DNA from 3 places in the Pseudomonas cichorii genome. Region 3 is predicted to be linked to each of the others. Evidence: riboswitches for the same ligand, from Rfam matches in the RefSeq annotation. Region 3 holds a riboswitch; each other region holds the start of a gene.
The links. A riboswitch is a leader RNA that binds a small molecule or an ion and turns the genes downstream of it on or off. The one in region 3 is predicted to bind cobalamin.
Positions count from the first base shown of each region.

Region 1: another riboswitch for cobalamin. It lies ahead of KGD89_RS10290 (ABC transporter substrate-binding protein); the one in region 3 lies ahead of cobW (cobalamin biosynthesis protein CobW).
Region 2: another riboswitch for cobalamin. It lies ahead of KGD89_RS14040 (TonB-dependent receptor); the one in region 3 lies ahead of cobW (cobalamin biosynthesis protein CobW).

Region 1 is NZ_CP074349.1:2,305,608-2,312,923, reverse strand. It holds gene KGD89_RS10310 (ABC transporter ATP-binding protein) at 1-206, shown strand, start outside; gene KGD89_RS10305 (oligogalacturonate-specific porin KdgM family protein) at 340-1,062, shown strand; gene KGD89_RS10300 (FadR/GntR family transcriptional regulator) at 1,129-1,854, opposite strand; gene KGD89_RS10295 (FadR/GntR family transcriptional regulator) at 1,965-2,681, shown strand; cobalamin riboswitch at 2,701-2,903, shown strand; gene KGD89_RS10290 (ABC transporter substrate-binding protein) at 3,037-4,050, shown strand; gene KGD89_RS10285 (FecCD family ABC transporter permease) at 4,047-5,069, shown strand; gene KGD89_RS10280 (ABC transporter ATP-binding protein) at 5,066-5,857, shown strand; gene KGD89_RS10275 (LysR family transcriptional regulator) at 5,851-6,741, opposite strand; gene KGD89_RS10270 (4-oxalomesaconate tautomerase) at 6,910-7,316, shown strand, end outside.
Region 2 is NZ_CP074349.1:3,363,217-3,370,532, reverse strand. It holds gene KGD89_RS14060 (LysR family transcriptional regulator) at 1-229, opposite strand, end outside; gene KGD89_RS14055 (FecCD family ABC transporter permease) at 385-1,386, opposite strand; gene KGD89_RS14050 (ABC transporter substrate-binding protein) at 1,401-2,369, opposite strand; gene KGD89_RS14045 (ABC transporter ATP-binding protein) at 2,366-3,148, opposite strand; gene KGD89_RS14040 (TonB-dependent receptor) at 3,201-5,330, opposite strand; cobalamin riboswitch at 5,439-5,644, opposite strand; gene KGD89_RS14035 (TonB-dependent siderophore receptor) at 5,709-7,316, opposite strand, start outside.
Region 3 is NZ_CP074349.1:2,534,814-2,542,129, reverse strand. It holds gene cobN (cobaltochelatase subunit CobN) at 1-881, opposite strand, end outside; gene cobW (cobalamin biosynthesis protein CobW) at 885-1,949, opposite strand; cobalamin riboswitch at 2,058-2,259, opposite strand; cobalamin riboswitch at 2,317-2,531, shown strand; gene KGD89_RS11240 (CbtB domain-containing protein) at 2,627-2,812, shown strand; gene KGD89_RS11235 (CbtA family protein) at 2,824-3,528, shown strand; gene KGD89_RS11230 (cobalamin biosynthesis protein) at 3,509-3,970, shown strand; gene cobM (precorrin-4 C(11)-methyltransferase) at 3,985-4,731, shown strand; gene nfuA (Fe-S biogenesis protein NfuA) at 4,805-5,398, opposite strand; gene KGD89_RS11215 (acyltransferase family protein) at 5,468-6,490, opposite strand; gene KGD89_RS11210 (fatty acid cis/trans isomerase) at 6,658-7,316, opposite strand, start outside.

The sequences.
Region 1 (7,316 bases), 230 kb from region 3:
GACAGCAACAAGGCCTCACCTACCTGATGGTGACGCACGACCTGGGCGTCGTGGCGCACCTGTGCGACCGGGTTGCCGTGATGCAGCAAGGCCAGGTGCTGGAAACCCTCGACAGCAGCCAGTTGGTCAACAATCAGGCGCAGCACGAGTACTCCCGATTATTGATCCAGGCCAGCCGCGACATGGACGTGCGCCTCACCGGCTGAGCGGTCGTCGCCTGACGGCCTGAAAAACCGAACCCCGCTGACAGCGTGACCCCAGGCCATGACGGCTACGGGATTCGGCTGCCTGCGATTTGCTCCAACACACCCAGAACTTCAATCAAACAAGAATAAAAAAATGAAAAAATCAATCGCTCTGCTCTCCCTGTCCGCCCTGTTGCCATCTGCCTGGAGCTATGCCGACAGCGGCTATATCAACTATCGACATCAATACGCGGAAAGCACCCGCATGCACTCCGACCGGGTCAAGTTCGGCACACGCCTGGACAGTGGCTGGGGGTTTGAAGGTGAGCTGAAGTACAAGACTGCGGGTGACCGTCAGGATGTGGCCTTCGACAATACCGTCGGCAACGGCCATGAGCTGACGATCAGCTATCAGCACAAACTCAACGACAGATGGACTGTAACGCCTTCCCTGGCACTGGAAAGCATCGAGAAGTCCACGTCTTACAAGACGGGCATCAAGGTCGGTTACAAGGTGAACGATGCGCTGAGCATTTCAGGCCGTTACCGCTATGACTCGATCAAGCTCGACCGTGACAAGATCAACGAATCCATGCCCGACAACGCGATGGATAACCAGTCGATCAACCGCTATGACATCTGGATCAACTACTCGACCAAGGGGCCATGGACTTACGAGTACCAGCTCACCTATTTCGATGCGGACTATATCCGCTACGACAACGGCACCAGCGATTACGAACAGAATGCGGCATTCAAATATCGCTGGAGCAAACAATGGGTGCCGTTCTTCGAGATCGGCGATATCAAGGTCGATTCCGAGGATGACAAACGCCAGTTGAGATTACGGGTCGGGATTCAATACAACTTTATGTGATTGCTTCATCATCCTTTCGCGACTGAAGTCGCTCCTCGCAGGAGCGACTTCAGTCGCGAACAAGCCCTACTCGCTATGAGTACGCCGCAACCGGATGCGGCTGCCGTTGAGGTGCAGGTACATGGCCGAACGGGCCGCATCCACATTACCTTCGGCAATCGCGTTGTAGATCTGTCGATGTTCGGCATTGATCCCGGCCAGATAAGCACTGCGATCACTTTGCCCGGTGTAGGCGGAATTCATGCGGGTACGCGGAATCAGCTTGGTGCCCAGGTGTTTCATGATGTCGATCAGGTACGCATTGCCCGAAGCCTTGGCGATCTTGAGGTGGAACTGGAAGTCGGCATTGATCGTGGTCCCGGATTTTTCCGGCCCTTCGAGCAGCGCATCAAAGGCCCGCTTGAGTTCCAGCAAGGTTTCAGGGCTGCGACGTTGCGCAGCCAGCCCCGCCGCTTCGACCTCCAGGCTGATGCGAAACTCCAGCAGATTCAGCACATCGGACAAGGTCGCAATGGTCGCCGGCCCAACCGAAAAACCTTCAGGTGGCGGCATATCCAGCACAAAGGTGCCGACCCCATGGCGCGTCTCCACAAGCCCGGCGGCCTGCATCCGCGAGAGTGCATCGCGAACCACTGTGCGGCTGACGCCCTCGGCCTCCATGATATGGATTTCAGAAGGCAGCTTCTCGCCACGCTGGAGCACACCATCGCGCATCCGCTGGGCAAAGCGGTCGACCAGTGTTTCGGCAAGACGACGATGGTTTTTCTGCGAAGAAAGGACGTTGTCCGACATTGCAGCCTCAATTCGATCGAATGCCACAGTATAGGCTGCGATACCGACACAAAACACACCATGACTGCGGTTATACTCAGCAACCCGACACGGACCCGATCAGCCCGCCTATGGAACACCCGTCATCCCCTACAGGACGCCGCTCCAGCCTGACCCAGCAACTGGTCGCCGAGTTCTCGCGCAAGATCCGCGAGGGCGAGATCAAAAGTGGTGAAAAGCTGCCGACCGAGCAGGTCATCATCCGGGAAACGGGTGTCAGCCGTACGGTGGTTCGCGAGGCGATGTCGCGCCTGCAGGCCGAAGGGCTGGTGGAAACCCGCCATGGCATCGGGACCTTTGTGGTCGATGCTTCGCGTCCACGGGATTTCCAGATCCCGGAAACCCTGTCCGGCAGCCCTCCCGATGCAGCGGCCATCATCGAACTGCGCCTGAGCCTTGAACCGGAATCCGCCGCTCTCGCCGCACAACGGCGCACGCCGGAGCAACTGGAAGCCATACGCAAGGCGCTAGACGAGTTGCATCGCTGCGACCGGAACGAAACCGATACGACCCAGGCCGATTTCGAGTTTCACCGCAGTATCGTGCAATGCACCGCCAACAGCTTCTTTACCGATGTCATGACCCAACTGGGCAACAGCATTCTGCCCAGGGCACGGATCGGTTTCGGCAATGTGCCGACGACTCGGCTCATGGATGACCCGCACATCCAGCAGCGCGAACAGGAGCAGATCTACTCGGCTATCGCCCATCAGGATCGCGATGCGGCCAGGGCGGCGATGCGCCTGCACCTGATCAACTGCCTGCAACGCCTTCGCGCAAAGGATTAGCCACTAAAAGGCTTATCGTTTACCATCGCGCCCCGTCGGTTTCCGAGAGGAACTAACAGGGAATTCGAGGGCCTCGCACCTGCGCAGCTCAAACGAAACTGCCCCCGCAACTGTAGGCATCGAGCCAACTCCATCATGGCCACTGGGTAGTTCATTCCCGGGAAGGCTGGAGTCAGGTGATGAAATGCCAGTCAGGAGACCTGCCGACCTGCAACTTCACTGACCGGCGGGGTGTCCGGGAAGGACATCCGCGCGCCGGTTCATGGCTGCCTTGCCCTGCCTTCGGCGCAGTGCCGGGGATGTGTTTCCTGTCTGTACATTGCGCCCTGCACGTACGAAACGGAGATCGCATTACATGTCACTGCCCCGCCTTGCCGCCCTCATCGCCGGTCTGAGCCTGTCCACCCTGAGCCTTGCCGCTCCCACTCAATACCCGCTCACTGTCGAAAACTGTGGCATGAAGCTGACGTTCGAGCATGCGCCGCGCAAGGCAGTGACCATCGGCCAGTCCGGGACCGAAATGCTTCACGAACTGGGGCTGGGCGACACGCTGGTAGGCACTTCGCTGTGGTTCAACGATGTGCTGCCGCGCTTCAAGGCGCAGAACGACAAGGTCGAACGTCTGGCGGACAACGACCCGAGTTTCGAGGCCGTCATCGGCAAGCGCCCGGAACTGGTGGCCGTCCAGCTTGAATGGATGGTCGGAGCCCAGGGCGTGGTCGGTACCCGCCAGCAGTTTCATGACTTGAAGATCCCGACCTACATCATGCCGTCCGACTGCGAAGGCAAGGACAACCTGGTAGGCGCTGATGGCACACGCCTGGAGCCCTTCCGCATCGACACCATCTACAAGAGCATCGAACAGCTCGCCCAGATATTCGACGTACAGGATCGCGGCCAGCAACTGGTTGCAGAGCTGCGCAGTCGTCTGGCCCATGCAGTCGCCAACGTCAAACAGAACAAGGAGCGGGATGTGTCCGCAGTGTTCTGGTTCTCCAGCGCAGACATCGATATCGACCCTTATGTGGCAGGCCGCAAAGGCATTCCGGACTTCATGCTCAATAACCTGGGCATGCGCAATATCGTCGAGTCCGATGAAGAGTGGCCGACCGTGGGCTGGGAAACCATCGCCAAGGCCAATCCCGACATTCTGGTGATCGCACGTATGGATCGCCGTCGTTTTCCGGCCGACGACTACCGCAGGAAACTCGAATTCCTCAAGTCCGACCCGGTGACCCGCAATATGGACGCGGTCAAGCATGACCGTATCGTGATCATCGATGCCGATGCCATGCAGGCCAGCATCCGGCTGTTTACTGGCATCGAAGAACTGGCCGAAGCCGCCAATCGCTACAACGCCGCTCAATGAAGCTGGCCACTGCGCTCGGCCACATACTATGGGTGACAGCAGTTCTGCTGCTGGCCATCGTGGCGGGCGCTGCCATCGGTGAAACCAGCATCAGCCTGCCGGTGGTCTTCCAGGTGCTGGCGAACAAACTGTGGGCGGCCGGGTACGTGCTCGACCCCATCGATGAGGGGATTGTCTGGAACTATCGCCTGACCCGCTCCATCGTGGCAGCGGCCTGTGGCGCGGGGCTGGCGATTTCCGGTGTGGTGCTGCAATCGTTGCTGCGTAATCCGCTGGCCGATCCATACCTGCTGGGCATCTCCGCCGGCGCCTCGACGGGCGCTGTGCTGGTGGCGATTCTGGGCCTGGGCGCCGGAGCCATTTCCATGTCGGCGGGAGCCTTCGCCGGAGCGGTGGCGGCCTTCTCGCTGGTCGCCCTGCTCGCACGCTCTTCCCACGGCCCGACAGCAGCCGGGCATATCATTCTGGCCGGGATCGCCGGGTCGCAGCTGTTCAATGCCCTGACCTCGTTTCTCATCACCAAATCCGCCAGCGCCGAGCAGGCACGGGGCATCATGTTCTGGCTGCTGGGCAATCTCAGTGGCGTGCGCTGGCATTCGGTATGGCTGGCAGTGCCAGTGGTCGTGGTGGGTTTGCTGGTCTGCCTGTGGCATCGGCGCGCCCTGGATGCCTTCACCTTCGGCAGTGATTCGGCGGCATCCCTCGGCATCCCGGTACGACGCGTGCAAATCGTGCTGATCGCTTCTGCAGCGCTGGTCACGGCAGTGATGGTATCCATTGTCGGCTCCATCGGCTTTGTCGGGCTGGTGATTCCCCATGCCGTGCGCATGGTCGCCGGAGTCCGCCATGCCCGGCTGGTGCCGCTCAGCGCCTTGTGCGGCGCGCTGTTCCTGATTGCCGCCGACATCCTGTCCCGCACCCTGATCAAGGGCCAGGTCTTGCCGATTGGCGTCATCACCGCACTGATCGGCGCACCGGTCTTTGCGCTGATTCTCATTCGAGGGAAAACCACACGATGAACGCCTTTTCGCCCATCGTCGACACCCCGGCACTCAGTTGCTTGGGTCTTGGTTATTCGCTCAAGGACAAGACCCTGCTCAAGGACGTGAATCTGAGCATTGCGCCGGGTGAAACCCTTGGCATTGTCGGTCCCAACGGTTCGGGGAAGTCGACACTGCTCAAGCTGCTGTCAGGCCTTCAATCGCCGTCCAGCGGTCAGGTGCAGCTCAATGGGCAGGCACTGGCCAGCATGAAGCGCCGCGATATCGCCCAACTGTTGGCGGTGGTCGAACAACAGGCCGAAACCAGCGACGCAATCACCGTACTGGACGCCGTCGAACTGGGCCGTACCCCCTGGCTGTCTGCCCTGGAACCCTGGAGCGACCGCGACGACGCCATAGTCCGCCAGGCCTTGCAGGATGTCGGGATGCTGCACCTGATCAAGCGCGCCTGGCATACCCTGTCCGGCGGCGAACGCCAGCGTACCCATATTGCCCGGGCACTGGCGCAACGCCCGCAGATCCTGTTACTGGACGAGCCGACCAACCATCTGGATATCCAGCATCAACTGTCGATTCTGGGGCTGATCAAGTCGTTGCCTGTCACCACCGTCATTGCTCTGCACGACCTCAATCAGGCGCTGGAATGTGACCGTGTGGCGGTGATGGAAAACGGCCAGATGGTCGCACTCGGCAAACCTGTGGATGTGCTGACACCTGAGCGCCTGCATAGCACTTTCGGCGTCAGGGCCCACTGGCTGACCGATCCGTTCGATGGTGCACGGATACTGCGTCTGCGGTCTTACTGAGGCCATTGCTCCAGCAACATCGCTACGAACTTTTCGGCAGCAGGCGACAGTGACGCGCCGCGCCGGGAAACCAGCCCCAGGGTTCGATCCACCACCGGATCTACCAGCGGAACGCTGACCAGCGTCGGATGCCCTTCGGCCGGCATGGCCAGGCTGGGCATGGCGGATATGCCCAGCCCGGCTTCGACCATACCCAGCGATGTCGACAGGTGCTGCACTTCATAGAACCACTTGGGTCGCCAGCTCAGGCCGGCCAGCGCATGGTCGAGAATCATCCGGTTGCCGCTCAGGCGGCCAACGCCGATCAGGCGATATTCACTGAGTTCGATCCAGGCAACCGACTCCCGCTTTGCCAGCTCATGGTCGCGTCGGCAGGCGAGCACGAAAGGCTCTTTGACAAGGGGCACGAACTCGATATCCGGGTGTTGCCCGCTCATCATGTTGATGCCGAAATCGGCCTCCCCTCGCAACACGGCTTCCAGCCCCTCATTGGCACTGAGGTCCAGCAGCCGGATGCGGATCTTGGGGTATCGCTCGTTGTACAGGCGGATCACGGAAGGCAAAAAGTAGAACGCGGCCGTGGGAATACAGGCAAGGGTCACCTGGCCAATCTGGCGTTCTGCCAATTCCCGGATATTGAGAATCGAGTCCTCGAAATCATCCAGAAGCCGTCGCGCCTTGGGAAAAAAATCGCGGCCGACGCTGGTCAGGCTGACCCGGCGAGTGGTGCGATCCAGCAATGAGGTGCCTAGGCCCTGCTCAAGCTTCTTGATTCGCCGAGTGAGGGCAGGCTGGGAAATATGCAGCACTTCGGCGGCTTCATGGAAGCTTCCAAGTTCAGCGATTTTCACGAACGATCGAATATCTTGCAGCTCATATTCCACATTATTTTCCTTTTGGTGGATTGCGATGGGCCTTCAAGACCAGCGGAGAATTATTGCCTGAAGTGGAATAATATCTACGATCTTTGCATTGGATACGCTTAAAAATCCATGGGACTCTTGCTTCCAACACATCAATTACCTCAATTGATCAACAAGAGTCCAAAAATTATGCAACCGATTCCCTGCGTCCTGATGCGCGGCGGCACTTCCAAAGGGCCGGTTTTTCTCGCCAGTGATTTACCCTCTTCGACCGCTGAGCGCGATGAACTGCTGCTGGCCCTCATGGGCTCTGGTCATGAGCTGGAAATCGACGGAATCGGTGGTGGCAGCCCGCAGACCAGCAAAGTGGCAATCGTCAGCCCATCGACTCATGAAGATGCCGATGTGGATTACCTGTTCGTACAGGTCATGGTTTCCCAGCGCCGCGTCGATACCGCGCCCAACTGCGGCAACATGCTCTGCGCCGTCGGCCCGTTTGCAGTGGAACAAGGTCTGGTCGAGGCCAGTGGCGACGTCACTCAAGTGCGGATTCGCAACCTCAACACCGGCACCTTCGTCTGCGCCGATGTCCGCAC
Region 2 (7,316 bases), 830 kb from region 3:
CCTGTGTGGCTTCCACCAGACGCTCGGCATGAGGCAGCAGGCTGGCGCCTTGAGGCGTTATCTGAAGGGTCTTGTGGTCCCAGTTGAAGAGCACAATACCCAGTTCGGCTTCCAGCTTGCGCACACGCATGGAGATAGCACCCGGTGTGGTGTGCATCTGCTTTGCAACCTGACGAACACTGCCCACATGGGCCAACAGGATGAAGGTTTCAACGAATCGTGTATTCATGAAGGTCACAACCTTGCGCGGGCAATCCCGCATGTACACCACATGACCTCTGTTCAGTAAATCTGAACAGAGGTAGCTGCCTGTTCTCTGCTGCCGGGCTATTGAAGCATGAAACGCATGATCTGGTGAGGGGAGAGAAGGCGTTTGCTCAACCCCTATCGACGTATCAGCAATATGAAAAACACACCGCCAATGGCCGCCGTGGCGATGCCGATGGGCAGGTCCTGTGGCGCAATCAGCGTGCGGGCTGCGACGTCCACCCAGATCATGAACAGCGCCCCAAGCAGGGCGCTGACCGGCAGCAGCCTGCGGTGCTCGGCTCCGACCAGACGACGCGCCATGTGCGGCAACATCAGGCCGACGAAACCGATGGCACCGGAGAGCGACACCAGTACGCCGGTCAGCAACGAAGTGCTGACAAACACCTGCCAGCGCACATGCCGGGTATTGAACCCCAGGCTCACGGCAGTCTGTTCGCCACTCATCAAGGCATTGAGGGCACGGCTCAGGCTTAGCAGCACGATGAAACCACCCGATACGCAAGCGACCGGCAGCCATAGCAACTCCCAGCGCGCCAGCCCAAGGCCGCCGAGCATCCAGAACATCACGGAGTTGGCGGCATGCTGATCGCCGGTGTAGAGCAGCAGATTGACCAGGGCCATCAGTACGAATGACACCGCGACCCCAGCCAGCAACAGGCGCTCGCTTTCCAGACGTCCGTGCCTGCTGGCGACGGCCAGGACCAGCAGCATGCTGCCCAGTGCGCCGATGAAGGCGGCCAGCGGCAGGCTGAATACGCCAATGAACTCACCCAGATACAACACCGCGACCACTGCCCCAAGAGCAGCGCCGGAACTGACGCCCAGCAGGTGCGGGTCAGCCAGCGGATTGCGGGTCACCGCCTGGAGTGCCGTACCGACCAGTGCCAGCCCCGCGCCCACCAGCGCACCGAGCAATACCCGGGGGGCGCGGATCAGCCAGATGATCTGTGCCTGGCCCTTGCTCCAGTCCACCACGGCATCGAAGCCGACCTGTTGCAAAACAATGCCCAGTACCTTGGCCAAGGGCACTCGCGCCGGACCGAAGCCCAGTGATATCAGGCACGACAGCGCCAGCAGAACGAACAGGGTGCCGATCAGCCAGCGATAACCGGCCACGCTGCGTACAGGCTTCACTGCCGGGCTCCGTCGAACTGTTCGGGATGCAGCGCAGCGGCCAGTTTTTCGATGGCTTCAGCGTTATCGACCGAAGGCGTCACGGCGACATAGGGCAGTACCACGAATCGTTTCTGACGGATGGCTTCGACACTGCTCAAGGCTGCGTTCTGTAAAAGGAAGTCGCGCTTGTGCTGCCAGGAGGTCGGCCCATAATCGACGATCACGATCACCTGCGGGTTGCGCTCCACCACGCTTTCCCAACTGACCTGAGTCCAGCTGGCGGCGATATCGTCCATGACGTTCTGCCCGCCAGCCGTTTCGATCAAGGCGTGTGGCATCCCCAGTTTTCCTGAGGTCGCGGGCCTGTCTTCGCCACTGTCATACAGGAACACTCGCGGGCGTTGCCGGACCTGTCCCAGTCGGGCCGTTGTCTGCGCGACCCGTTGTTGCAGGCCCTCGACTACGGCATCGGCGCGTTGCTGGACATCGAAGATTCGCCCCAGGTTATGCAGGTCGCGGTACAGATCCTCCAGGCTGGCTTCGCGCTGAGTCATGATCCGCGAACAGGATTCGCTTAGTTCATACACGGGAATGCCGAACGGTTGCAGTGTGTGTGGCGTCACCGGGCCTCCGACGCGCATGCCGTAGCTCCAGCCTGCAAAGAAAAAGTCGGCATTGGCATCCAGCAGGTTTTCCACCGACGGGTAACGCTCTGCCAGCTCGGGCAGACCGTCCAGCGCCTCGCGCAGGGCCGGGTCGAGGGTTTTCCAGCCGGTGATGCCGGTGTAGCCAACCATGCGGGGGCGCAGGCCGAGGGCGAGCAGCATGCCGGTCAGGTTGATGTCATGGCTGACTGCCCGCTGTGGTGGATGATCGAACGTCACCTCGCGCCCGCAACTCTGCACGGTCAGGGGGAAATTATCGGCAGCAGCGGCCAGTGGCAGGGCGGCAAGCAGCATCAGGCAGGCCAGGGCTCGGGTCATGATGGGCTGATCCAGGTAATGCGTGGATGAGGTGCCAGTGGATGGGTATCCACCAGTGCGTGGACGCCGAATACGTGCAGCAGTCGTTGTTCGGTCAGAACCTCGGTCGGCGTGCCACTGGCAACGATCTGGCCGTGCTCGATGACATACAGCCGGTCGCAGAACGCCGCAGCCAGATTGAGGTCATGAAAGCTGGCCAGCGTGCTGAGTTTCAGTCGCCGCAAAGAGTGCAGCAGCTCCAGTTGGTAGCGCGGATCAAGATGGTTGGTGGGCTCGTCGAGGATCAGCAGACCGGGCTGTTGCACCAGTGCGCGGGCCAGCAATGCGCGCTGTTTTTCGCCGCCCGACAATGACACGAACGAGTGTTCGCTGAGCCCTTGCAAGCCCACCTGATTCAAGGTCTTGTCGATCAGGGCAAGGTCTTCGGCGCTTTCGCCGTCGAACCAGCCCTGATGAGGTGTACGCCCCATGGCCACGACATCCTGCACGGTCAGGCCGAACTCCTGAGGAAATTCTTGCATCATCACGGCCATGCGCTGAGCGCTCCAGCGGGGTGTCTGTTGCCAGATATCCTGCCCGTCGAGGTGCAGCGAGCCGCTGTCCGGTTCGTTGAAACGGTAGGCGCAGCGCAACAGACTGGTCTTGCCACTGCCATTGGGGCCGATCAGCCCGACGAATTCGCCTTGCCCGATGTGCAGGTCGATGCCTTCAAGCTGCCAGTGTTGGCCCTGGCCCTGTGGCGCAGTCCAGTTCAGGCGGTTGATATTCAGGGTGGACATGCTCGATTTCCGGGTTGGCTGGCGACAGGTTGTATGCTTGCCGCCAACTGGATCAGAAGCTGTAATCAGCCGTGACGAAGAAGGAGCGAGGTTCGCCCATCAGCCACTGCTGCCCGTTGTTGTACTGCGACGCGGCGTAGCGGCGGTCGAGCAGGTTGTTCAGTTGCAGGCCCAGACGCACATCGCGCTGCACCTGCCAGCCCAGATTGGCGTCCAGCACCGTGTAGCCTGGCACTGAGGTGGTATTGGCGGTGTTGGCATAACGCTCGTCTACATAGCGCAGGCCCATGCCGGCATCCAGCGTTTCGTTCAGCGCCTTGTTCAGCCACAGATTGGCGGTGCGGCGCGGGACGTCGGTGGGGCGATTGCCGGCGCGGGACACGACCTGCCCAGAAACCGTCTCATCGAAATCATCGTACTCGGCACGTACCACCGAGGCGTTGGCCGACACGTGCCAGTCATTGGCAAGGGCCAGTTCCAGAGAAGCTTCCAGGCCGTCAGATGACTGTTGGCCGACCTGTTGGGTCAGGCGGGTCACCGGGTCGATGGCCAGGAGTTTTTTCTTGACGATGTGATAGGCCGCCAGGGTCCATTCGCCACGTCCATCCCAGAACTGCTGCTTGAGGCCGAACTCGGTCTGTTTCGCTTCGGTCAGGTCCATCTGCTGCTGGGTCGGGTTCATGCTGATAAGGTTGCTGACGCCGTCTTCACTGGTGGAGTACTGGCCATACAGGGACAGTTGATTGGTCACAGCGAACACCAGCCCGGCGCGCCAGTTGCCGCCGGTGAGGCTCCGGTCGCTACGGCTGTCGGCACGCTGGTCATAGCGGTCGATGTGGTTCTGGTCGCGGCGCACGCCGGTCACCAGCGACCAGCGCTCGGACAGTTGCAGGCGGTTTTCGGCGAACACGGCAAAAGTGCGCGTGGTGCTTTCGGCCAGTGGCCGGAATGCCGACTGGCTCTGGAAGTCGCCGGATGCCGGGCTCCATGGATCGATGAAGTCGCCGCCGACATCGTTGTAAGGCGAGTTGTTGCTGACGTCGAAGCGGATTCTGTTGTACTCGGCTCCAATCACCGTGCGGCTGTCCAGGCCGAACAGCGAATGGTTGAACGTGAAACTCTGGCGGTCGCCGATCTGCTCCTGGTCGTGCTTGATCTCCAGGTAGTCGCCACGCAACAACTGACCCTGAGCGCTGCTCCAGCTATAGACTTCGGCGTTGCGCCAGTGGCGGCGGCTCTTGATGTAGTAGAGCTGGTTGCTGGCGCTGACGTTATCGTTGATGGCCCAGTCGGTGTTCAGGCGGGTCCATTCATCGTTGTAGCGTTGCACGGCATTGCGCAGGTTGTAGTTTTTGTCGCGCAGGCTGTCGCGGTATCGGCCATCGATCAGCGGTGTGCCGAAGTAGTTCATCGGCTCGCTGTCGCCACGTTCGTGGGCGAGGGTGAAGCTCAGGTCGTCGGTGGCTTGCCAGCGCAGGGCTGCGCTCATGGCCAGGCTGCGGGAATTGCCGTTATCGACCCAGCCATTGCTTTCCTGCTGGTTCAGGGTAAGGCGATAGCTCAGGGTATCGCTCAGCGAGCCGCCGCTGTCGAGGCCCAGTTGCTGGCGGTCATTGGAGCCGTAGCCCAGGCGCAGGCGATTGCGGATTTCGCCCTCGAAAGGCTTTTTCGGTACCACGTTGATAACGGCTCCGGTTGCGCCTTCGCCATAAAGCACCGAAGCCGGGCCACGGATCACGTCGATACGCTCGACCATGAACGGATCGACCGGGAAGGTCTGAGTGCCGGCGCCGGTGTACAGGCGCGAGCCGTCGAACAGGGTCATGACCGAGGAATGCCCGGTGAAGCCGCGAGCGGATAGCGCTGTATTGCCATCACCGGGCGTTGCGATGCTGGTGATGCCCGGCGAGCGGCTGACTGCATCTTGAACGGTCAGGTTATTGCGGCTTTCGAGGGGCTGGCTGTCGAGGCTACTGGTGCTGGCGGGTGTTTCCAGCGCCGTAAGGTTCAGGCGCGAACCGCTGGGTGTCGGGGTTGCCAGATCGGTTACTGGCGTATCGGCGCTGCCAGTGATTGCGACCGAGGGCAGTGCCAGGGTTTGTGAGTCAGCGGCCAATGCATGGGACGAAAGCGCCAGACAGGGAAGCAGGCTCAGGGATTGAAGCAGAAAAGAACGGGACATGCGATTCCAGCCAATCAGGAATGAATGAATCCCGGAGGGAACAACGCATAGGGAATCGCAGGCGCAAAAAGCCCGCGAAGACCGGCCTGCGCCCGCCCACCGCGGGTTTGCCAAACAAGGTTGCAGGCCGGTCTCCGGGCTTGCGAGGGTCATGAAACATTCACCTTCCCATGCCTTGGCACAGTGGTATTTTGAATGCTTCGCTCGCTTACCGTTGCGGGGGCAGCGCCGGACTGATCACAGAGAGTGACGCACCGGCTTCCCGTTTAATCCCATGCACGGCGGCATGGGACACCTGAAACTGGCGCGCATCAAATCATTGAAGCTGGAAAGCGTCAATGGCTGATGTTGGTCGAGCGTTAGGGGTTTCGCGAAGACTTACCACCGATAACTGACCGCCCCCACCACACTACGGGTATCGCCATAGCGGCATGAGTTGGCGCAGTACAGGTATTTCTCGTTGGTGAGGTTCTGTGCCTTGGCGCTGACTTGCCAGTTGTCGTCCAGGTCATAGCTGATTCGTGCATCGAACAAGGCGTAGGCCGGGATCTTGCGATCCGTGACGCTGGGCGTGGTGTGGGTGGTGCCGACATAGCGCACGCCGCTGCCCACTGACAGGCCCTTCAGGCCCGCCGAGGCGAAACGGTAATCCAGCCACAGCGAGGCATTGTGATAAGGCGTGCCTTCGATGCGCGACCCTTCGAGCACTTCATCGTTGTCCTCGATGATATGGGCGTCGGTATAGGCATAGGCGGCGTTCATGGCCAGTTGTGGCGTCAGTTGAGCCTTGGCTTCCACTTCAAAACCGGTGCTGCGTTCCTTGCCGGTCTGCTCGTCGAAGTCCGAGCCTGCAATGGAGGTGATGACGTTGCTCTGGGTCAACTGATAGACCGCCGCGCTGATCATCATCTCGCGACCTGGAGGCTGGTAGCGGATACCGATTTCATATTGCTCGCCTTCGGTGGGCAGGAAGGCATCGCCATTGGCATCGGTGCCGGAAGAGGGCAGGAAGGACTGGCTATAGCTGATATAAGGCGCCAGACCGTTTTCGGCCAGATAGACCAGCCCGATGCGCCCAGTGGCCTTGCTGTCGTCGGTGCTGCTGCGCGAGTCGTTGCGGTAGTTGCGGGTGCTGTTGTCAGCCCAGTCCTGGCGCATGCCGATCATCAGAAGCCAGCGGTCATCGAGTTTCAGCTGTTCCTGCAGGTAAATGCCGAGTTGATGGCTGTGCAGGTCGGAGCCACTGTCGATGTTACGGTTCACGGCAGGCAGGTTGCCATAGACCGGGTTGGCAAGGTCCAGCGCCGGTGCGCTGCCGCTGAAGCGGTGGCTGTCGTAGGTCTTGCGGTAGTAGTCCAGGCCGCCCAGCAGGGTATGTTTCCAGCGCCCGTTTTCCAGATCCAGTTGCAGGCTGGTGTCAGAGGTCCAGCCGGTGGCAATGTCTTCGCGTGAGTTGTAAGTGCGCGACAGGCTCGACAGATTCGCGCCGCTGATCCGGCTGTTGTTCAGGGTGATGTAGTCATAGTCGGTGCGGGACTCGAAGTAGCGGGCCGCGTGACGCAATTGCAGGTTGTCGTTCAGGCGCTGCTCGAACAGATAGCCGAAGGTCTGCAAGGTGCCATCGTAATCGTCGAAATCCGGCTCGCCCGCAAACAGGTCATAGGGCACTTTGTAGCCCGGCGTTGAGCTAAAGGTGGTGATGTCATAGCGCATGGGCGGCGTCAGGCTGGTCTGTGTGCGCTGATGACTGGCGAGCAGGGTCAGGCGGCTGTCGTCGTTGATCTGCCAGGTCAGCGCGGGGGCGATGTAGTGCTTGTCATCGTCGATGGCGTCGTACTGGGTGCCGCTGTCGCGCACCAGGGCAGTCAGCCGATAGCTGAAACGGCCTTCGTCATCGATGCGGCCACTGTGATCGGTGGAGAGTTGCTGTCGATCATGATTGCCGTATTCCAGATTGATTTCATGCAACGGGTCGAGCGTGGGACG
Region 3 (7,316 bases):
TGAGCGCAGATGGCCTGGATCACGGGCACATTGCGGCGAAACGGTCGCAGATGCGGCGCTTCCGGGCTGGACTGGGCAAAGCCCGTGGTATTGAGGATCAGCCCGGCTTCGACTTCATCCAGCCAGTCCTCGACCATGGTCAGGCAACCCGGCTCCTTGAGACTGGCCAGCGCAATCGGCAAGGGATTGAGCCCTTGAGCCTGCAAGCGCTCGCAGAACACATCGATGAAACCGGTATTGGCCGCCTGCAAGTGGGAGCGGTAGAACAGCAGCGCAACCACCGGATGCCCCGGTATCCAGTCTGCCTGCCAGTCCGGCAGCGTGGCCGTCGCTTTGCGCGGATGATAGATGGCCGTGCGTGGCAGTGGCTGAGGCTCGGCCCATGGGTAATCGCGCTCAAGCCAGCTGCTGGCCATGCAACGATAAAGATCCAGCGCATTCTGCAAGCCGCCCTGGCGCAAGAACTGCCATAGCCGGTCACGCTCCTCGGCAGGCACAGTGCTCAGATCGCTCAGCTCTGGATCGGGACGATCATCCCCCGGCACCAGAATCACCTGCACACCACGAGCTGCCAGCTCCATCAAGCGCTCGACACCGTAGCGCCAGTAGCCAATGCCGCCATGCAGGGAAATCAGAATGACCCTGGCGTGGCGCAACACCTCATCGACGTACAAGTCCACCGAGGCGTGATTCTGCACCTGCATCGGATTGGCCAGACGCAGGCTCGGGTAGTCGTCGGGCAGTTGCTGAGCGGCTTCGGCCAGTAACGCCAGGCTCGAATCGCCGCTGCAGAGAATCACCAGCTCGGCCGGCGTCTGTCCCAGGTCGGCAATGCTGTCGTCGGGTACGAAACCGCCCGGCTGGGTTCTCAGTAAATGCATGGATCAGCCAGCAATCGCAGCATTGAGTTGCGCTTCCAGCGCCACGGCATCCAGCTCCTGGCCGATCAGCACCAGATTGGTGATGCGCTCCTCATCGGCACGCCAGGCGCGGTCGAAATGCTTGTCGAAGCGTGTGCCCACGCCCTGGATCAGCAGGCGCATCGGCTTGCCTGGAATCGCGGCGAAACCTTTGACCCGCAGAATGCCGTGCTTGACCACCAGTTGCGTCAGGGCATCGAGCAGCACGCTTTCGTCGGCCTGTGGCAGTTTGATGGAAATCGAATCGAAAGCATCGTGATCGTGGTCGTCATGATCTTCATCGTCGTGATGGTCATGGTGAGTCTTGCGACCATCGATGTGCAGTTCCGACTCGGCACCGATGCCCAGCAACACGTTGATTGGCAGACGGCCACTGCTGGCTTCGATGACCTTGACCGCTGGCGGCAGTTCTTCGGCGACTTCGGCACGTACCGCCGCCAGGCCTTCGGCGTCGATCATGTCGGCCTTGTTGAGGATCACCAGATCAGCGCTGGCCAGCTGGTCAGCGAACAGTTCATGTAGCGGGGATTCGTGGTCAAGGTTCGGGTCGAGCTTGCGCTGGGCGTCCACTTGATCCGGGAAAGCCGCGAAAGTACCTGCTGCAACGGCCGGGCTGTCGACCACTGTTATGACCGCATCGACGGTGCAGGCGTTGCGGATTTCCGGCCACTGGAAAGCCTGGACCAGCGGTTTTGGCAACGCCAGACCCGAGGTTTCGATAAGGATGTGGTCCAGGTCGGCGCGACGCGACACCAGTTCGCGCATCACCGGGAAGAACTCTTCCTGCACCGTGCAGCACAGGCAACCGTTGGCCAGCTCATACACCCGGCCAACAGCTTCCTCTTCGCTGCAACCGATGGTGCATTGCTTGAGGATTTCGCCGTCGATGCCCAGCTCGCCGAACTCGTTGACGATCACCGCGATACGACGCCCTTCGGCGTTATCGAGCATGTGCCGCAACAAGGTGGTTTTACCCGAGCCCAGGAAGCCGGTAACGATGGTGACGGGAAGTTTGGCCAGTGTTTTCATCGGATGCCCTTTGGCAATACGGCGGGCAAGCAGGACGAGATCCGTGCACTGCGCACGGATCGATTCGCCACCGGATCACCCCGCCCGGTTGTAGTGAGAATTCGTGGGCCTGTGGCCCGGTTCGAGGCAGGTCTCCTGGCTTACGGCGGCGTGTCGGCAGGACAGGCATTCATCGCGCCTTCCCGCTCGCGCAGTGGCCATGCAATGAAATCACCGTTTACAGTTGCGGGGGCAGCTGCGGCTTGAACCGCATTCCCGTCTTAGCCCGACCTTTTGCACAAGGTCGAGAACCTCAAGTGCGCAAGGCTACGCAGAGGTCGAAGGCAGGTCAATCGTTCAGATTGACGTTCACGGGCCGCCATGCTCTCCTACACAACTTGTTACGGGTGCCCCTCACGGGGTGAAACGGGAAACCGGTGCGCTCATTTGTCCATGAGTCAGTCCGGTGCTGCCCCCGCAACGGTAAGCGAGAGAGGATCAGAACCACTGTGCCACGGCATGGGAAGGTGATCCTGAAGGCGTCGAGGCTGAATATCGACACCCCTCGCGAGCCCGGAGACCGGCCCGATACTGACTCAATGACACACCCGCGGTGGGCGGGCGCAGTTGAAGCCTTCTGACCTCCGTCAGCAGGTTCCTGTGCGCATGCCCGCCTGTCGAAACCAGAGGGAAGCGCCATGTCCACCATCAGCAGCAGCCAGTCGAGCACCACCACGTCCACCCAGGCCCAACGCCTGACCGCCGCCATCAGCGCTGCGATTCTGGGCGCCTGCCTGGTGTACTTCGCCGGTTTCTCGCACATTGCCGCCGTTCACAACGCGGCCCACGACACCCGCCACAGCGCCGCCTTCCCTTGCCATTGAGACCTGACGCCATGTTCAAGCGAATCATTCAGACGGCAGGTTTCAGCGGTCTGCTGGCGGCATTGCTGCTGACCCTGCTGCAAAGCTTTTGGGTTTCGCCCCTGATTCTTCAGGCCGAAACCTTTGAAAAGGCACCCGCCGAACACGTGCATGAACATGACCACGCCGATGCTTCCGCCGCAGGGCACAGCCACGACGAAGAAGCCTGGGAGCCGGAAGACGGCTGGCAGCGTATTCTCTCCACGACCGGCGGCAATCTGGTGGTCGCGGTAGGTTTTGCCTTGATGCTGGTGGCGCTCTACACGCTACGCGCACCGGGTCGCACCTCTCAGGGCGCATTGTGGGGGCTGGCCGGTTTTGCGGTCTTCGTCCTGGCGCCGACACTGGGCCTGCCACCGGAATTGCCGGGGACAGCGGCTGCCGACCTGAACCTGCGCCAGTACTGGTGGATCGGGACTGCGGCCTCAACGGCGGCGGGTCTGGCCTTGATCGCTTTCGGCCAGAACTGGCTGCTCAAGGTGCTGGGCGCGGCTATTTTGGTTGTGCCGCATCTGATTGGCGCGCCACAGCCATTGACTCATGAGAGCCTGGCTCCCGAAGCTCTGGAATCGCAGTTCATCCTGGCTTCGTTGCTGACCAACGCATTGTTCTGGGTCGCTCTGGGCCTGATCAGCGCCTGGCTGTTCCGTCGCAACAATGCCGACCTGCACGCCTGATCACGGCACCGGGCAATCCGGCCCTGCCCTTGTGGCAGGCCTGGGTTGCCAGCGCGGCTGCCCGGCAGCGAGCCTGCTGGAACTGATCGAAAGCAGCCTGAAAGCCCACGACCTGGAAATCGGGGCCATCACTGCCCTCGCCTCCATCGACCTCAAGCAGGACGAACCGGGCTTGCTGGAATTGGCCAAACAGCTGTCCGTTCCGCTGATATTCTTCAGCGCGTCACAACTGGCAGAATACGAACCGCAACTGACCCACCGCTCGCCAAAGGCGTTCCAGCACACGGGCTGTCACGGGGTTGCCGAAAGCGCAGCGCTGGCACTGGCCAGCCAATTGGGCAAAAGCCCGGTAACACTGGTGATCCAACGCCAGAAAAACGCCCGGGCAACCTTTGCCCTGGCAAGCAGTGTCGATAATACGCCGCTCATTAATACCGCTTGACTCAGGAGATTCCATTGACCGTCTTTTTCATCGGCGCAGGCCCTGGCGATCCGGACCTGATCACCGTCAAGGGGCAGCGACTGATCCATAGCTGTCCGGTCATCATTTATGCTGGCTCACTGGTGCCAGTGGCAGTGCTGGATGGCAATCGTGCCGTTCAGGTGGTCAACAGTGCCAAGTTGCACCTGGAACAGATCATCTCCTTGATGAAATCCGCTCATGAACAGGGCCGGGATGTGGCCAGGATTCACTCCGGCGACCCAAGCCTGTATGGCGCGATTGGCGAACAGATTCGCCGCCTGCGTGAGCTGGGCATTCCCTTTGAAATCATCCCCGGCGTAACGGCCACGGCGGCCTGCGCAGCCTTGCTGGGCACCGAACTGACACTGCCGGACATTTCCCAGAGCGTGATCCTGACCCGCTACGCCGACAAGACGTCGATGCCGGCAGGCGAAGAGCTGACAAGCCTGGCCCAGCATCGCACCACCATGGCCATTCACCTGGGGGTCAACAATCTGCAGAAAATCGTGGAAGAACTGATACCGCATTACGGCGCGGACTGCCCGATAGCAGTGGTCCATCGCGCAAGCTGGCCGGATCAGGACTGGGTTATAGGCACCCTGGCCGACATTCACGACAAGGTACTGGAGAAGGGATTCAAACGTACGGCACTGATTCTGGTCGGTCGTGTACTGGCTGACGATACGTTTGGCGAGTCATCGCTGTATCGCGCCGGGCATGCACATTTGTTCAGGCCCTGATGATGTTCGCGAATGAATTCGCTCCCACGGCAGGAGCGAATTTATTCGCGAATGGACGCGCGAAGAAAACGACTCAGTAATAAGCGTTTTCTTTCTGCGTATGGTCAGTCACATCACGCACACCCGACAGCTCAGGGATACGCTCCAGCAAGGTACGCTCGATACCTTCCTTCAAGGTCACATCGGCCTGGCCGCAACCCTGGCAACCACCGCCGAACTGCAGGACGGCGATATTGCGCTCTTCTTCCTCGATCACGTCGATCAGGGTCACCTGACCGCCGTGGCTGGCGAGCCCCGGGTTGATCTCGGTTTGCAGGTAATAGTTGATGCGCTCGTTGATCGGGCTGTCGGCATTGACCATCGGCACTTTGGCGTTTGGTGCCTTGATGGTCAGTTGGCCGCCCATGCGATCAGTGGCGTAATCGACCACGGCGTCATCCAGAAAGGCTTCGCTGAAACCATCGATCCAGGCCGTGAAGCTCTTGAGGCCAATGGCCTTGTCTTCAGGTTTTTCTTCGCCCGGCTTGCAGTAGGCAATGCAGGTTTCAGCGTACTGAGTGCCAGGCTGGGTGATAAACACGCGGATGCCGATACCTGGAGTGTTCTGCTTTTCCAGCAGATCGGCCAGATAATCGTGGGCAGCATCGGTAATAGTGATAGCGGTCATGAACGTTCCTCGCAGACTTGCCGGCAGTTTACGCCAATCGGATGCGCATACAAAGTCCTAGTGTTTTTGTCAGGAAAGCGCAACGACGCCTCTTCCTTCCTGACGAGCATCCAGACTGCGACGCATCCGGTGATACAAGCCCTTCTCGATCCACTCGTAACTGCACCATGCTCCAATGGCGATGATCGGCACGCAGAAGGCAAATACCAGATACGGGTTCAAGGCAAAGCGCTGAGCCATGAGCAGGCCACCGTAAAGCACCAGCACATGCAGCAGATAGACCGAATAGGAACAATCGCCCAGGGTTTTGAGCAAGCGGTTGCCGCGCAAGTAGGGTTCAAGGGAGATGGCGCAGAACACGATCAATGCGCTTGGCAGCCCCCAGTTCAACAGGCGCTGCTCGTTGGTCAGGTGATGAATCACCAGCATGGCAGCCACTATCCCCGCCAATGGCATCCACAACCCTTCCTTGATCCAGCCACGACGATAGAGCATGCCGATGCCGATCCCCAACAGGAACTCGTAGACAATGTCGTTACCGTAGAACCGGCTGATCAAGCCGCTGCGAGCCAGAATTTCGGTCACGGCAAAGAGTGCTGCCGCGATGATCAAGGGCCTATGGCGCTGCTCGAACAGAAACACCATGGAGAACAGTACGTAAAACAGCATCTCGTAGTTCAGGGTCCAGCCGACGTTCAACGTGGGATACAGGCCGTAACCGCCGGGGTTTTCCGAGGGAATGAAAAACAGCGAAAGCAGGAAGTTCTGCCAGCCGATCACCTGATGAGGCAACCAGGGAGCCGCAACCAGCAGCAACAACCCCATGGCGGCGGTGTACAGCCAGTAGGCAGGAACGATACGGATCAGACGGTGCAGGATGAAACGCCCGGCGGGCATGTCGCTGTTATGGGTCGAGAGGTAGATCACCAGCCCGCTGATGACAAAAAAGATATCGACGCCCACTGCGCCCTTTGAAACAAAGAATTCGCCAACGGGACCGCTGGCCTTGAAATCGAAAAAAATCTGCATGAAGTGATGACACACAACAACCCACGCGGCGAAAGCCCGTAAAGCCTGAACCGAAATCAACATCCACAAAACCTCTTGTCACCTGCCTTTTCAACCAAGCCCGACACTCGAAGGGAGCCGGACGCGCATGGGGTCGGACAGTGAGATGACAAAAAAGATCAGGAAAATCCTGCTTCGTTCAGGAAACAGTAGTGGCCGCAGGCCACGATTTACGTGACCTGCAACGACTCCTAGAGGTTTTCGTAGCGGTTCATATCCAGCACACCACCCTCTCGCGGCTCGGTCTCCTGAATATAGCGATTGATGTCGTGGAAGTAGGTCCAGAACAACGGATGAGTACGCCTGACGCCCCAGCGCTCCACGATTTTCTCAAACCCGGCCTGATCCTTGACCTGTTGCATGGCATCGACGAAAGCGGGTACTTCGCCAGCCGGTATGTTGAATATGAAGTTCGGATAGCTGCTGAGCACGCCCGGGTAAATGGTCAGGGTGTCCAGACCCGGTTGATAGCGATAGGACTCACCCAACAGGAAGGCCACGTTACTGTGGGCACGGTTGCGCAGCATGCTGTACATCATGCGTTTGCCACTGGCGTCTTCCACGCGCAACATGGTCGCTTCGGGCAACTGATCGATAACCTTGAGGCCCGCAGCAGGCCGTGAAACCAGTCGACTGAGGGATTGCTCTGCCTGGGCAAAAACGGGGCCTATACCAGGCCGTGAGCAATAGGCGCCCTGGCAGCGGTTGATCGGGTCCGGCGCGGCATTGAGCGTGCCGGAGCGCTGAATCAACTGACGTGCGAAGTCCTGACGAGGATGATGCCCATCGAGCCTCAGGCCGCTGGCCGTATCGTCATCGATACGCTGGTAGTCCAGCCACATCTTGAACT